2 linked regions of the Aminobacter aminovorans genome follow. The protein of the gene in region 2 interacts with the protein of the main gene of each other region in a pairwise test. Links are inferred from orthologs where the notes say so. Each region holds a gene or a part of one and is shown on either strand. Other genes may lie near its edges. The genes, in order: DY201_RS14915 and mobA.

The links.
Region 1: the proteins of mobA (region 2) and DY201_RS14915 interact in binary tests that used the Escherichia coli proteins (3 or more experiments, as listed by UniProt). The link is inferred for Aminobacter aminovorans from one-to-one orthologs.

What each region holds. Positions count from the first base shown.
Region 1 is NZ_UFSM01000001.1:3,023,448-3,030,988, forward strand. What follows is about bases 1,822-4,773. They hold DY201_RS14915 (molybdopterin molybdotransferase MoeA), read right to left. Parts: upstream 3,925-4,773; coding sequence 2,719-3,924; downstream 1,822-2,718. Other genes in these bases: lexA (transcriptional repressor LexA), read right to left, coding at 1,896-2,612; moaC (cyclic pyranopterin monophosphate synthase MoaC), read right to left, coding at 3,925-4,407; trpC (indole-3-glycerol phosphate synthase TrpC), read right to left, coding at 4,409-4,773. Also shown: DY201_RS14905 (ComEC/Rec2 family competence protein), read left to right, coding at 1-1,790; more of trpC, read right to left, coding at 4,774-5,218; trpD (anthranilate phosphoribosyltransferase), read right to left, coding at 5,223-6,233; DY201_RS14935 (SurA N-terminal domain-containing protein), read right to left, coding at 6,230-7,541. UniProt on the Escherichia coli protein: Catalyzes the insertion of molybdate into adenylated molybdopterin with the concomitant release of AMP.
Region 2 is NZ_UFSM01000001.1:2,898,286-2,905,578, forward strand. The notes cover bases 1,876-4,579. They hold mobA (molybdenum cofactor guanylyltransferase MobA), read right to left. Parts: upstream 3,688-4,579; coding sequence 3,064-3,687; downstream 1,876-3,063. Other genes in these bases: DY201_RS14270 (ABC transporter substrate-binding protein), read right to left, coding at 1,876-2,391; mobB (molybdopterin-guanine dinucleotide biosynthesis protein B), read right to left, coding at 2,552-3,064; DY201_RS14285 (DMT family transporter), read right to left, coding at 3,690-4,579. Outside these bases: DY201_RS14260 (ABC transporter permease), read right to left, coding at 1-771; DY201_RS14265 (ABC transporter permease), read right to left, coding at 768-1,481; more of DY201_RS14270, read right to left, coding at 1,615-1,875; more of DY201_RS14285, read right to left, coding at 4,580-4,610; DY201_RS14290 (hypothetical protein), read right to left, coding at 4,703-5,173; DY201_RS14300 (hypothetical protein), read right to left, coding at 5,397-6,383; GTP 3',8-cyclase MoaA, read right to left, coding at 6,464-7,293. UniProt on the Escherichia coli protein: Transfers a GMP moiety from GTP to Mo-molybdopterin (Mo-MPT) cofactor (Moco or molybdenum cofactor) to form Mo-molybdopterin guanine dinucleotide (Mo-MGD) cofactor.

The sequences.
Region 1 (7,541 bases), 130 kb from region 2 along the record:
GCTACTTCGACGGCATCGGCGCCAGCGGGTTTTTCATGAAGGGGCCGGAACTCGGCGTAACCACGCAGCCACCGTCGGTCAGCGAACGTGCCTTCGCTTCGGTAGAGAATTTGCGTGAAAAGATCGCCCAGCGCATTCGCGAACGCATCGGCGGGCCGGAGGGTGAAATCGCGGCCGCCTTGATGGTCGGTGTGCGCGGTGGCATTCCCGACGACGTCAACGAGGCGCTGCGGCGTACCGGGCTTTATCACATCATCTCGATCTCGGGCCTGCACATGGCAATGGTCGCGGGAACCATCATGCTGCTGATGCGGCTGTCCTTCGCTGCCTTTCCCGCCTTCACCTCATGCCGGCCGGTCAAGAAATATGCGGCAGGTGCTGCCCTGGCTGCGACCGGAGGCTATCTGTTCATTTCCGGCGCCGAGGTCGCGGCGCAGCGCAGTTTCATCATGCTGGCGGTGATGCTGACGGCAGTGCTGTTCGATCGCGCAGCACTCACCATGCGCAACCTCGCAATCTCCGCCGTCGTGGTGATCCTGATCTCGCCCCATGAGGTCGTCGGGCCGAGCTTTCAGATGTCGTTTGCCGCCACAGCCGCCCTTGTCAGTGCCTATGCCTGGTGGTCTGAAAGGCGGGAAGAACAAGCGATGCCGGTCGTCCAAAGGTCGCTGCCGTCGAAGATCTGGCACTGGTCTGCGGCAGTTGCGGTCGGCCTCGTCGCGACCTCGGTGATTGCCGGGCTGGCGACCAGCGTGTTCGGCGCCTGGCATTTTCAACGCGTATCGCCGCTCAGCCTGTTCGCCAATCTTGCAGTCACGCCGCTTGTGTCGGTCCTGGTGATGCCTTTCGCGGTCATGGCAGGGATTTTCATGCCGCTCGGGCTCGACGGCCTCTTCCTCGACACGATGGGGGCCGGCCTGAAAGGAATGATTGGCATCGCCACGTGGTTCTCGGCATATTCGCCGGTCGACGCGGTTGGCCTTGTTTCGCCGCATGCAGTGCTGCTGTTCACCGCAGCACTCGTCATTGCGTCGACGGCGACGACCTGGCTGCGCATAGCGGCACTGCCCTTCGCTGCCCTAGGACTGCTGATGGTGGTGGAAACGGAAACGCCAGACGTCCTCGTTTCGGAAGACGGCCGCCTCGTCGGCGTGCCGGTCGGCGGCGGCAAGCTGGCCGTCAATCGCGCCCGGCCGAACCAATTCACCGTCGACAACTGGCAGCGCGCGCTGATGGCCGAAACTGTCGTCAGCCCGGCACGCCCGGCGATGGATCGCGCCGCCGGTACGGACAATTCATCCGACCCGAGTGCGAAAAAACCGTCAGTGAATGTCGCGGCCGCAGGAAACTTCGTCTGCGGCGAGGAACTCTGTGCTGTCCAAGGAGCGGCGGGCGAGCGGATCATCCATGCGGCGAATGCTGAAGCCGCTGCACGTGCCTGCGACAGCGCGGATTTCATCGTGGTCGACGATGCCACGGCCGGCGGAATCTGCTCCGGGGCGACGTCGACCGCGCCTGTTGTGCTTACCAAGCGCGAACTGGCGCGCCTCGGCAGTGCCGCGATATTCATCACGCATCAGACAGCAAGCAGCCTGAAGATCGACATTCGCCACGCCGTGCCAGAACCCTACCGCCCGTGGCACATCCAGCGCCAGTTCTCACGCGAAGCACGGGGACTGGCGTCCTACAAGCGTGCCGAGAGACCTCCGAAAGCGCCGACGGCGCAACCTACGGTACAGCCAGAGAGGCCGACACCCGCCCCAACGCAGTCACCAGCAGCGTCACCATAGCCAAGCGCAGATCGGCCGGGTAGCGGATTGCGGTCGGCATACTGAACAGTCACAGACGGTAGTCAAAGCCGCCCTTCGATGTTTGCAGTCCGCAATCTCCGAAAATCAGTAGCGGCGGATCAGTCCGACAAGCTTGCCCTGCACCTTGACCCTGTCGGGCCCGAAGATGCGGGTTTCGTAAGCGGGATTGGCGGCCTCGAGTGCGATCGAGGCGCCCTTGCGGCGGAAGCGCTTGAGCGTCGCTTCCTCATCGTCGACAAGGGCGACGATGATCTCGCCCGGATTGGCCGTGGTCGAACTGCGGATGACGACAGTGTCGCCGTCGAAGATGCCGGCCTCGATCATCGAGTCGCCCTTGACCTCAAGCGCGTAATGCTCGCCGCCCATGATCATGTCAGGCGGCACTGAAATCGAATGGGTCTTGTGCTGGATGGCGTCGATCGGCACACCGGCCGCGATGCGTCCCATGACGGGAATGGCAACCGCCGATGCAACATCGTCGTCATTGCCGGCCGACATGCTGCGTGAAGGATCCGGTTTGCGTCCAAGGCTGCCCTCGATGACGCTGGGCGAGAACTTCCTCGCCGCGTTCAGGCCTGGCGCGATGGAATCGGGCAGGCGCAGCACTTCGAGTGCACGGGCCCGGTTGGGCAGGCGCCTGATGAAGCCGCGCTCTTCCAGAGCTGTGATCAGGCGATGGATGCCGGACTTGGAGGCGAGGTCGAGTGCTTCCTTCATCTCGTCGAACGACGGCGGAATGCCCGCCTCCTTCAGCCGCTCGTGGATGAATAGCAAAAGCTCGTGTTGTTTGCGCGTCAGCATCGCCACCCCCGAGGAATCAGAAGAAAAACAAACCCAGAACAAACACTATATGTTCCAGTTGTGTTCCGCAACCGTTGATATTTCGTGAAGGCTGGAGGCGCTTGCTTCAGCGAAGCATCATCACCTGGCAGGCGCTGCCGGCATCGATCGCCGGTGCGAAGGGCGCCCGCACGATGGCGCAGTTGGCGGCGGCCAGCGTGCGCAGCATCGAGGAATCCTGGACCAGGTAAGGCGTGACGACGAGACCCTCAGAGGTTTCACGCGCGGCCGCACGGACGAAATCCTGGCGCAGATCATTGGCGGCCATTGCCGTGTCGAGAATGCCCGTGCGCATGTCGTGCGAATAGGAACGTCCACCGAGCTTCGCCACCAAGGGCTTCAGGAAGATCTGCGAGCAGATCAGGCTGGCGACCGGATTTCCCGGCAGGCCGACGCAGCGGCTGGCGCCAAGCCGGCCGAACATCAGCGGCTTGCCGGGCCGCATGGCGATTTTCCAGAAGTTGAGAGCCATGCCGAGATCGGTGAGGACTCGATGGACGAGGTCATGGTCGCCGACCGAAGCACCGCCCAGCGTGACGATCACGTCAGCGTCCGCTGCGAGCGCCTTCGCCACCAATGCGGCGATTGCCTCGGTGCGGTCAGCGGCGATGCCGAGATCGAGCACGCGCGCGCCGACCGATTGAACGATCGCCGCGACACCATAGGCGTTGGAGGCAATGATCTGATCGGGTCCGGGGTTGCTGCCCGGCGGCAGCAGTTCGTCCCCGGTGGCGATGATGGCTACCAGAGGTGCCCGTAGCACTTCGACGCCGGGATGGTTGGCAGCCGCGATCAGCGAGAGCGCTGCCGGGTCGAGCACGCGTCCGGCATCCAGAATGAGGTCGTCCTGCTTGAAGTCGAGACCCCTGGCGCGGATATTGCGGCCGGCACTCGTCGGCTCGACCACCTCGATCTCGCCATCGCCGAGATCGCGAACGTTCTCCTGAATGACGACGGTATCAGTGCCTCGAGGTACCGGTGCTCCGGTGAAGATGCGGACGCATTCGCCTGGACAGACGGTGCCCGTGAACTGCTTGCCGGCGGGTGCCTGGCCGATGACCTTGAGACGCGCCGGCAGCGAAGCGATGTCGGCGGCCTGCACCGCGTAGCCGTCCATTGCGGATGCATCAAAGGGCGGCTGGGTGCGCAGGGCATGCAGCGGCGCCGACAGAACCCGACCCGCGGCCTGGGCAAGAGCAACAGTCTCCGTGCAGCGCGGCTCAGCACCGTCGAGCAGGCGCGCCAGGGCGTCGGCGACGGGCAGCAGGGCCATCTATTCAGCCGCCTTGTAGTCGCCGGACTTGCCGCCGGTTTTTTCGACCAACCGGATGCCCGAGATCACCATGCCGCGATCGGCGGCCTTTGCCATGTCGTAGATGGTCAGGCAGGCGACCGACGCTGCGGTCAGCGCCTCCATCTCGACGCCGGTCTTGCCGGTGACACGGGCGAGCGCCGTCACCCGCAGGCCGGGCAGGGCCTCGTCAGCTTCGATCTCGACCGAAACCTTGGTCAAAAGGATCGGATGGCAGAGCGGCACGAGCTCATGCGTGCGTTTGGCCGCCATGATGCCGGCGATGCGCGCGGTGCCGAGAACGTCGCCCTTCTTGGCGTTGCCCGACAGGATCAACGCCAGTGTCTCCGGGCGCATCACCACATGGCCTTCGGCAATTGCCGTGCGTGTCGTCTCGGCCTTGTCGCCGACGTCGACCATGTTGGCCTCGCCGGTGGCGCCGATATGGGTGAGGGTGGTTGCCATGTCAGGCGCTTGCCAGCGTTGCGCCATCGAGCAGCGCGCGCGTCGCCGACGTCACGTCGGCCTGCCGCATCAGGCTTTCGCCGACGAGGAAATTGGAGATGCCGGATTTCTGCAGACGCAGGCAATCGGCATGGGTGAAGATGCCGCTTTCGCCGACCAGCAGCCGATCTGCCGGCACCTTCGGCGCCAAGCGCTCCGAGGTATCGAGGCTGACCTCGAATGTGCGCAGGTTGCGGTTGTTGATGCCGAGCAGCCGCGACCTGAGCTTCAGCGCACGTTCCGTTTCTTCTTCGTCGTGGACCTCGACGAGCACGTCCATGCCGAGTTCGAAAGCCTCATCCTCGAGCCGCCTGGCGTCGTCGTCGCTCAGGCTCGCCATGATGATCAGGATCGCATCCGCGCCCCAGGCGCGAGCTTCGTGCACTTGGTAGGGCTCGAACATGAAGTCCTTGCGCAATGCCGGCAAGGCGCAGGCGTCGCGCGCGGTGGTCAGGAACTCCGGTGCACCCTGGAAAGAAGGCGTGTCGGTCAGCACCGACAGGCAGGCAGCGCCGCCGTCGGCATAGGCCTTGGCGAGTGCCGGCGGATCGAAGTCGGGACGGATCAGTCCTTTGGACGGGCTCGCCTTCTTGATCTCTGCGATCAGGCCAAAGCGGCTTTCACGGTGCCTGGCTTCGAGTGCCGCGAGAAAGCCGCGCGGCTTTGCGACGTCGCGGGCGCGCGCCTTGAGCTCGGCGAGTGGCAGCAGCGCCTTTGCTGCTGCGATCTCGTCGCGCTTGTAGGCTTCGATGCGGCGCAGGATATCGGCCATGTTCTTATCCGTTCGAAACGGCGACCAGGCGGTCGAGCACGGCCTTGGCGCGGCCGCTGTCGATCGCCTCGGCGGCCAGGGGCACGCCGTCGCCGATCGTCGCTGCCTTGCCGGCAACGACGAGGCCGGCCCCGGCATTCATCAGCACCGTGTCGCGATAGGCACCCGCAGCGCCTTCGAGAACCCCGCGCAGTGCAGCGGCATTGTATGCGGAATCGCCGCCGCGCAGTTCTTCGCGTGTGTGCCTGCTAATGCCGACCTGTTCAGGCGACAGCGTGAAGGTGCTGATGACGCCGTCCTGCAGGGCTGCGACATGAGTCTCACCAGTGGTGGTGATCTCGTCATAACCGTCGCCATGGACGACCCAGACGTGCTGGGCTCCGAGTTCCTTCAGCGTTTCGGCAACCGGTTGTACCCATTCAGGCGAAAACACGCCAACCAGCTGGCGGTTGACGCCGGCGGGGTTGGAGAGCGGTCCGAGCAGGTTGAAGATGGTGCGGGTGCCGAGTTCGACGCGGGTCGCGCCGACATGCTTCATCGCCGGATGATGCGCCGGTGCGAACATGAAGCCGACGCCGGCGCCATGGATGCAGCGGCTGATCGCCTCGGGCGTGAGGTCGATGTTGACGCCAAGGGCGGTCAGCACGTCGGCGGCGCCGGTCAACGAGGACAGGCCACGGTTGCCGTGCTTGGCGACAGGAACGCCTGCGCCCGCGATGACGAAGGCCGATGCGGTCGAGATGTTGACGCTGTGCGACCCGTCGCCGCCGGTGCCGACGATGTCGATGGCGTCGTCAGGGGCTTCGACGCGCAGCATCTTGTCGCGCATGGTGGCGACGGCGCCCGATATCTCGCTGACGGTCTCGCCGCGTACGCGCAACGCCATCAGGAAGCCGCCGATCTGGCCGGGCGTCGCTTCGCCCGACATGATGATGTCGAAGGCCTCGCGCGCCTCCTCGAAGGTGAGGGGGGTGCCCGAGGCGACCTTGGCGATATGCGGTTTGAGTGCGCTCATGGCGTTCCCACCGCAAGTGCACGGGTGATCGCCGCCTGGTCGATCGTTGCCTGATACTCGCCCTGGAGCTGGGCGACGATCTGATCGAGCAGGTCGTCCGACATGCCAGAGGCAAACTGCTTCTGCGCGTCCTCCGGCACCGCGCTCTTGTCAGCGCCGGCCGGCTCGAACACTTCGGCGATCTTGAACAGGATCTGCGCGTCGCCGGCAGGAGCGGGGATGATGCCGGTGCCGCCCTGGCCCATGGCAAACATCGCGGAAGCACCCTCGCGGCCGAAATCGGCATCGTCGGCTTCCCGCTTGAGACCGCGCTTGGTCTGCTTTTCGAGCTTGAGCTCGCCGGCGATCACCTCGAGCGAGGCACCGTCCTTCAGCCGCTTCTCCAACTCGTCGGCTTTTGCCTTGAGACGCTTCGTCGCTTCGGCGGCGGTCCAGTCGGCGACGACCTTCTCGCGTACCTCGTCGAGCGAGCGGTCGCGGGCAGGCGTGATCTCGTCGACCTCGTAGAACACGAAACCATTGGTGCCGACATTGAGCGGCGGGTTTTCGGTGCCGGACTCCGCGGTGAAGGCTGCCTGGATCAGGTTGCGTGAGTCCGGCAGATCGTTCACGACGGTACCGTCCGGCCGCTGGCCGGCGCGGTCGATGGCATCGATCGTCACCATCTTGAGCTTCAGCTTGTCGGCGGCAGCCTTCATCGACTCACCGGCGGCGCGGGCGTCCTCGTAGGAGTCATGCACGTCGAGCAGGATGCGGTTGGCTTCGGCCATCGCCAGCTCATTGCGGATCTGGTCCTTGACCTCGTCGAAGGTCTTGACGGCTTCCGGCGTGATCTCGCTGACGCGGACCAGCACCGGGCCGAAGGCGCCCTGGACGACGTCGCTGACCTGGTTGGCCTGCAGCGCGAAGGCGGCGTCGGCGACCGCCTTGTCGGCGATCCTGTCCTTGGTCAGCGTGCCGAGCGCCACGTCCGCGGCAGTCTTGCCCTGGTCGGCGACGACCTTGTCGAATGTCGCACCGCCCTTGATCGCGTCGGACGCAGCCTTCGCCGCATCGGCGCCGAGAACCAACTGGTCGATCTTGCGCGTTTCGGCGGTGGTGAAGTGCGACTTGTTCTTGTCGTAGTCCTGGCGCGCCTGTTCTTCGGTGATGGCAGCCGCGTCCATGATGTCTTCCGGCTCGAGCTTGACGTAGCTCAGCTTGCGGAACTCGGGTGCGGCGTAGTTCCTCTTGTTTTCCTCGAACCAGGCCTTGAGCACGTCATCGCCAGGCGCTGCGATCGGCTCGACGAGCGACTTGGGCAGCGGC
Region 2 (7,293 bases):
TTCGACCAGCGACAGATAGAGCAGGGCGGCCCAAAGATAGGTCTGGAAGTCGAAGGTGCGCGAAAAGGCGCGGCGCGTCTCGCCCATCAGGTCATAGACCGTGATGATGGCCACGATGGCCGAGCCCTTGATCATCAGGATGATCTCGTTGCCATACGGCCTCAGCGCCACGATCAGGGCCTGCGGCAAGATGATCTTGTAGAGCGTCTGTAGCTTCGACAGGCCAAGGGCGGACGCCGCCTCCCACTGGCCCTTGCCGACGCTCTCGATCGCCCCGCGCATGATCTCGGCCTGATAGGCGGCGGTGTTGAGGGCAAAGGCGAAGACGGCGCAGTACCAGGCTTCACGGAAGAAACCCCACAGGCCGATGGCCTCGAGCTGTGGCCGGAACGAGCCGAAGCCGTAATAGATCAGGAAGGTCTGGGCGAGCAGCGGCGTGCCACGGAAGAAATAGACATAAGCGTAGGAAATCGCGTTCAGAACGCGGTTCTTCGACATGCGGGCATAACAGATCGGAACCGACAGGATGGCGCCGAGGACGATGGATATCGCCACCAGCGTCAGCGTGACATAGAGGCCTGACAGGTAGGACGGCGCATATTTGGCGAAAAGCTCCGGATTCCAGGCGCTGAACAGATAGGTGACCAGGCCGGCGCCGAGCAGGATCCAGAGACAGACAAGGACCCAGCCCAGGATGCGTTCACGCGACCATCCGCGCGGTGGCGCTGCGGGCCGTTGCACTTTCACAGTGGTTCCGTCGGTCGCGCTCATCGCTGTGCCGCCCGCTTGCCGACCCAGCGCTCGATGGCGCCGATGCCGAAGGAAGAGATGATGGCGAGCGCGAGATAGATGAGGCAGGCGACGCCGAAGAACATGAATGCCTGCTTGGTGACGCGCGCGGCAATGCTGCTCTGGCGCACGATGTCGGTCAGGCCGATGGCCGAAACCAGGGCCGTGTCCTTGAGCAGGATCAGCCACAGGTTGGAGAGACCGGGCAGGGCGATGCGGATGAGCTGCGGCAGGATCACCAGTCGCATCGTCTGGCGCGGCGACAGGCCGACGGAATAACCGCCTTCATACTGGCCACGCGGAATGGCGCGGAAGGCCGAGAGGAAAACCTCGCTGGCGTAGGACGAGAAGACGACGCCGAGAGCAACCATGCCGGCGACGAAGCTGTTGATCTCGACAACCGCCTCCGGCCGCACCAGCCGCACAGCCTGCTGGATGCCGATCTGGGCGCCGTAGAACACCAGAAACAGCGTCAGCAGTTCCGGCAGGCCGCGGAAGATGGTGGTGTAGATGTTGCCGGCGAGCCGCATCGAAGGTTCGCCGGACTGCTTGGCCAATGCGACCAGAAAGCCGATCAGCAGGCCCAGCGGCAATGTCACAAGGGCAAGCGAAACTGTGACGAGCACGCCACGCGCGAGATCGTCACCCCATCCGTCAGGCCCGAAACTCAGAAGCGTCCACACGCTTTGCATCGGTATGCTGCCCCCATTGGCCTCCCTTGGCGGGAGTGCCACCGTCTTTGTCGACGGCTTGTCATTGTGCTCATGTTAGCCAAACGGCGGGAACTTGTCCCGCCGCTTGTGCAGTTTTCACAGCATTGACGGCTCAGCTGCCGTAGGCGTCGAACTTGAAGTACTTGTCGTTGATTTCCTTGTACTTTCCGTTGGCGCGGATAGCATCGATGGCGGCAGAGAACTGATCCGCGAGCGCGTCGCCCTTGCGCACGCCGACGCCGGCGCCATCGCCGTGGATCTCGGGCATGTTCGGGATGGTGCCGACAATCTTGCAGCATGCGCCATCTGGCGTTTCCAGCCAGGCGCCCATCGTCACGGCGTCATCGCTGACCGCGTCGAGGCGGCCGTTGGCCATGTCGAGCTTGTATTCGTCAGCGGTCGGATAGGACTTGATCGTGCTGTCGGTGAAGACCTTCTCGGCGTAGTTGTAGTGAATGGTCGAGCCCTGGACGCCGATGGTCTTGCCGGCGAGGTCTTCCTTGGTCACGCCCTTGATGTCGCTGTCCTTGGCGGCGGCGATCACGGCTGGCGTGTTGATGTACTTCTTGGAGAAGTCGATCTTTTCCTTGCGCTCAGGCGTGATCGACATCTGGGCGATGATGGCGTCGAACTTGCCGGCCTGGAGCGCGGGGATCATGCCGTCCCATTCCTGGGCGACGATCTCGCACTTGACCTTCATCTCCTCGCAAAGCGCATTGGCGATGTCGACGTCGAAGCCGACGAGCTTACCGTCGGATGTCAGGTTATTGTAGGGAGGGTATGCGCCTTCGGTGGCGATCTTGATCGTCTTTTCCTGCGCCTGCGCCATACAGATGGTGAGCGCCAGGGCCGCGGTCGCAGCCAGGGCAATACGCTTGGAAATACCCATGATGTTCCTCTCTGTTCGCTTCGGCCGGTTCCCGTCCATGGCGGCCGTTGAGCGGATGAACTCCGCCGCTGGCGGCGATACTCCCACTGTTTTCAGTTAAAAATCAATCGCGAAAAGGGGATTTGCGAGCGGGCGATCGGGCAAGCGCGGTGACGCAGCGTCACTGCGCGGCGAGGCCGGTGCGCGCTTCGACGAAGTCGGCGATCACCGTGATGTCGTCGATGCCGAACACCGGAACCTGCTCGCCTTCGACCGGATGGTCGGCGGCGACGGCAACGATCGAAGGGTCGTTCGATGTCAATGGCGAGCGGTCCTTGGCCGCGAGCCGGCGTGCCTCGATCTTGAGATGGTGCTCGCGCTTGTAGCCTTCGACCAGCACCAGATCGCAAGGAGCGATTCTCTCGAGAACCTCGTCGAGCGTGGGCTCGGTTTCGTTGCGCAGCTCGTGCATCAACGCCCAGCGCCGCCCCGACACGATGGCGACTTCCGTGGCCCCAGCCTCGCGATGGCGAAAGCTGTCAGCGCCCGGCTTGTCTATGTCGAAATCGTGGTGGGCATGCTTGATGGTCGAGACCCTCCAGCCGCGTCTGACCAGTTCCGTCACCAGGCGTTCGGTCAAAGTCGTCTTGCCGGAGTTCTTCCAGCCGGTGATGCCGAAAACGCGATGCGTCATCAGTCTGCCTCGTCGATGATACGCGCAGCCTGGGCAAGGTCGTCGGGCGTGTTGATGTTGAAGAACGGGTCGACTTCAACGGAACCACGTTGCGTCACCGGAAAATCCACCACGTCGAGGCCTGCCTGCTCAAGAAAAGTCATCACTCTGCGGGTATCGCCGCTTTCCAGAAACCCTGCAAGCGCCTCGCGCAGCGAAACCGGCCACAGCGCAAATGTCGGGTGCACGCGCCTGTTCGAAGCGGCTGCAACGACGCGTCCGGCGACCGCGTGCGCGGCCAGTCGCTTGCCGAGATCTTCGGGGAAGAAGGGCGTGTCGCCGGCAACGCTGAGGATGTGCGTGATGTCCGGCTCGACTGCCGCCCACGCCATGCCGGCCAGGATTCCCGCCAGCGGTCCCTGATAACCTGCAATCGTGTCTCTGATGATGTCGACGCCGAAGCCGACGAAACCGGCGGGGTCGGCATTGGTGTTGATGGCGATCCGACCGACCTGCGGGCGCAGGCGATCGAGCACCAGGCCGGTCAGGGGACGGCCGGCAAGCGCCAGAAGCGTCTTGTCTGCGCCGCCCATCCGGCTGGAGCGGCCGCCGGCGAGGATCAACCCTGCAATCTGCTCCGCCATGCCTAGATCCCGTCGGGTGCCATCGAAGCGCTGGTGCTTTCGGCTGCCGGCCGGCCCTTGCCGACAACGCGTTCGCGATAGAGCGAATAGAGGCCGGAAGCAACGATGACGGCAGCACCCGTGATCATGGCCAGGTCGGGGATATCGCCGAAGACGAAGACGCTGAGCGAGAGCGCCCAGATCAGGGCGGTGTAGCGGAACGGCGCGATGAAGGAAATTTCGCCTTCGCGCATCGCCATGATGACGAACTGGTAGCCGAAAAGCACCAGCACCGCGGCGCCGGCAAGGAATGCGACAAGATTGACCGACATGGGCACCCAGCCGCCGAACGGCACGATGGTCAGCGCCCCGGTGACGGTGATGATGACAGTGGTGGTGGTCGAGACGAAAAGCGACGGGATGTGCCCAGGGATTTTGCGCGTTGCCAGATCGCGCACGGCGCAGAAGGCGACCGAAAGCAGGGCCAGCAGCGAAAACGCGTTGAAGCCTTCGAACCCCGGCCGGACGATGATCAGGACGCCGCCGAAACCGGAGGCGATGGCCAGCCAGCGGCGCCAGCCGACGGCCTCGCCGAGGAAAAGGGCTGCCCCCATGGTTACCGCCAAGGGCAGCGCCTGCAGCACGGCCGAGATATTGCCCAACGGTAGATGGGGCAGGGCGGCGAGGAAGCAAACCGTGCCGCCAACCTCGCCGACAAGGCGCAGGAACACCATCGGATGCCAGTAGTTCCGGTAGCCCTTCAAGGCACCCTGCTGCCAGGCGAGAAGGCTGATCAGCGTGGTGGCGAACAGCCCGCGCACCAGCATCAGCTGGCCCGGATTGATCGTCTGGGCGGCGAGCTTGCTGAGCGTGTCGTTGAAGGTAAAGGCTGCCATCGCGACGACCATGAAGGTGGCGCCGCGAATATTCGAGGAAAGTGGCACGTCGGCTTTCCGTTGCTGCTGTTGCTTACGGCTTTAGCACCGGTGCGTGAAACAGCAATGCCAATCGGATGGACCAGACATGTCGATTGGCCTCACGGGCCGTTGAGGCTCTCGGCGATGGCGCTCACCAACGGGTCGTATTTGGCCTTGGACGACACTGGGTATTTGAGCAGGAAGGCATGAATGACGCCGCCCCTGCCAAATTCGAGCCGGTGGTAGAATATGTCGTTGCCGTCGTGGCCCGACAGTACGATCCAGTCCTTGCCCAGCTTGCGGTAGGTGACCTCCACGCCCTCGGAACTCATGTCGGCAAGCTGCCTGGGCGTCTGCTCGAGCGCGTTGTTGGAACCGTAGATCGCGAGGCTCGCCCCATCCGACGCCAGGAATGTCATGCCGTCGCCGTTCTCGGGCGGTTCGGCCTTGCTGACGAAGATTTCATGCGGAAACGTCACCGACGTGCCGAAGCGGGCATTGGTGTAGATAAATGGCTTGGCAAGTGCAGGCGCGGCCAGCACCATCGCCAGCACCATTGCGGAGAACGTCCTGGCGAACCGGTAAGCCATGCCCATTACCTCACGAGGACGTTGTCGGGTGGCGACGATAGCTGCAACTTAGCCGCCTGTCACACTCATATGGCGCGAGACGGACGGGCGATTGGTGGCGGCGGTCGATGATGAAATCGTGGCCCATGGGCTTGCGCCCGATCGCCTCGTCAGTGGCATTGGACGAAAGCTCGTTGCCTTCGGAGGCGCGCAGCGGCGCCCTGAGGTCGGCCGCGTCGCGACGCTACCGCAACCGCTGCAGCGTGGTCTTCACCGCATCGCGATTGTCCTGCCTCATTCGCTCGACGACCGCCTCGAATCGCCCGTCTCCGAAGATCCGTTCGCGATAGGCCGCGTAGTCGGCGAGCACCGCGCGCACCGTGTCGGCGAGTTCGCCGTAGCGCGCCCACACCACGAACGGATGATACGCGATCGACTCGCGCAGCGGCACGTCTTCGCTGACGACGACGACACCGCACAGCAGCGCCGGCAATACGCGCAATTCCTCGAACGTGTGGTGCTGGCCGGTCTGATGCACGTTCACGAGCACGCGCGTGTCGCGGTACAGCCTGCACAACGGCGCGCCCGCGTAGACACCGCTGACATTGAGCAGCGACAGGCGCGCCGTGTGGGCCGCTTCAAGAAACGCCGCGCGGCGCGGTTGCGCGACGTCCCCAAACAGCGTGATCGCGTCGCGCCGCCGCGTGCCCGGGGTGACGTCGGTGTCATACAGCAGCGGCGCGAGCACGATCGTCTTGGCCAGATACGCGTCGAAGCCGCCGGCGCGACGCAGGTTTTCGACATTCGGCCGGCTGTAGTCGACGATCACGTCGGCCGATTCGACCACCGCGCGGTTCACAACGCGGGCGAGATAGTGCCCTTGGCCGTCCGGCAATGGCACGGCACCGGTCGGCGCGCCGTCGCTGTCGCGTCCGCCCGGCATGACCAGCGTGTGTTCCCACTGGACATCGATGCGCCGCGTGCGGTTCGCATTGCCGCAGTCGACCTCGGAGGCGCCGAACACGAGATTGACCGGCGCGTCGCGCACGGCCAGCGTTTCGCGGAACAATGCGACACAGTACAAATAGTACTCCCGCACGAACGCCGGATACTGCGGATCGTATGCAAGCCGCGCACGGCCGACGGTTTCGACGCGGCGCGCCGGCGCGCGCGGAAACACATGGCGCCACAGCGCTTGCAGCTTGCGTGCGACACGCTTCGCCGACGTCATTGCGGAGAACGTCGCGGCGAGCCGGTAAGCATGCTCATAGCCTCACGAGGACGTTGTCGGGTGACGAAGGTCGATATCGTTCAGCCGCCTGTCACGCTCATGTGTCGGGAGACGGACGGTCGATTGGTGCGGCGGTCGATGATGAAATCGTGGCCCTTCGGCTTGCGTCCGATCGCCTCGTCGATGGCATTGGACAAGAGTTCGTTGCCTTCGGAGGCGCGCAGCGGCGCCCTGAGGTCGGCCGCGTCCTCCTGGCCGAGGCACATATATAGCGTGCCGGTGCAGGTCAGGCGCACGCGATTGCAGCTCTCGCAGAAATTATGCGTCATCGGCGTGATAAAGCCCAGCTTTCCGCCGGTTTCAGCGACATCGACGTAACGCGCCGGTCCGCCTGTCTTGAACGGGATGTCGGTCAACGTGAATTGCCGCTCGAGATTGGCTCTCAGCAGTGACAGCGGCAGATACTGGTCGGTGCGGTCGGCATCGATCTCGCCCATAGGCATCGTCTCGATGACCGTCAGGTCCATGCCACGGCCATTGGCCCAGCGCAGGATTTCAGGGATCTCGGTGTCGTTGAAGCCCTTGAGGGCAACCGCGTTGATCTTGATGTGCAGGCCGGCCGCCTGGGCGGCATCAATGCCTTCCATCACCTTGGCGAGATGGCCCCAGCGCGTGATGGCGTGGAACTTGTCGGGATCGAGCGTGTCGAGCGAAACATTGATGCGCTTGACGCCGCAATCGGCCAGTTCGGCAGCGAAGCGCGACAGCTGCGAGCCATTGGTGGTCAGCGTCAGCTCTTCCAGTGCGCCGCTGTCGAGATGGCGCGACAGCTGGCGAATGAGGTGCATGACGTTCTTGCGCACCAAAGGTTCGCCACCGGTCAGGCGCAGCTTCTTGACGCCCTTTTCGA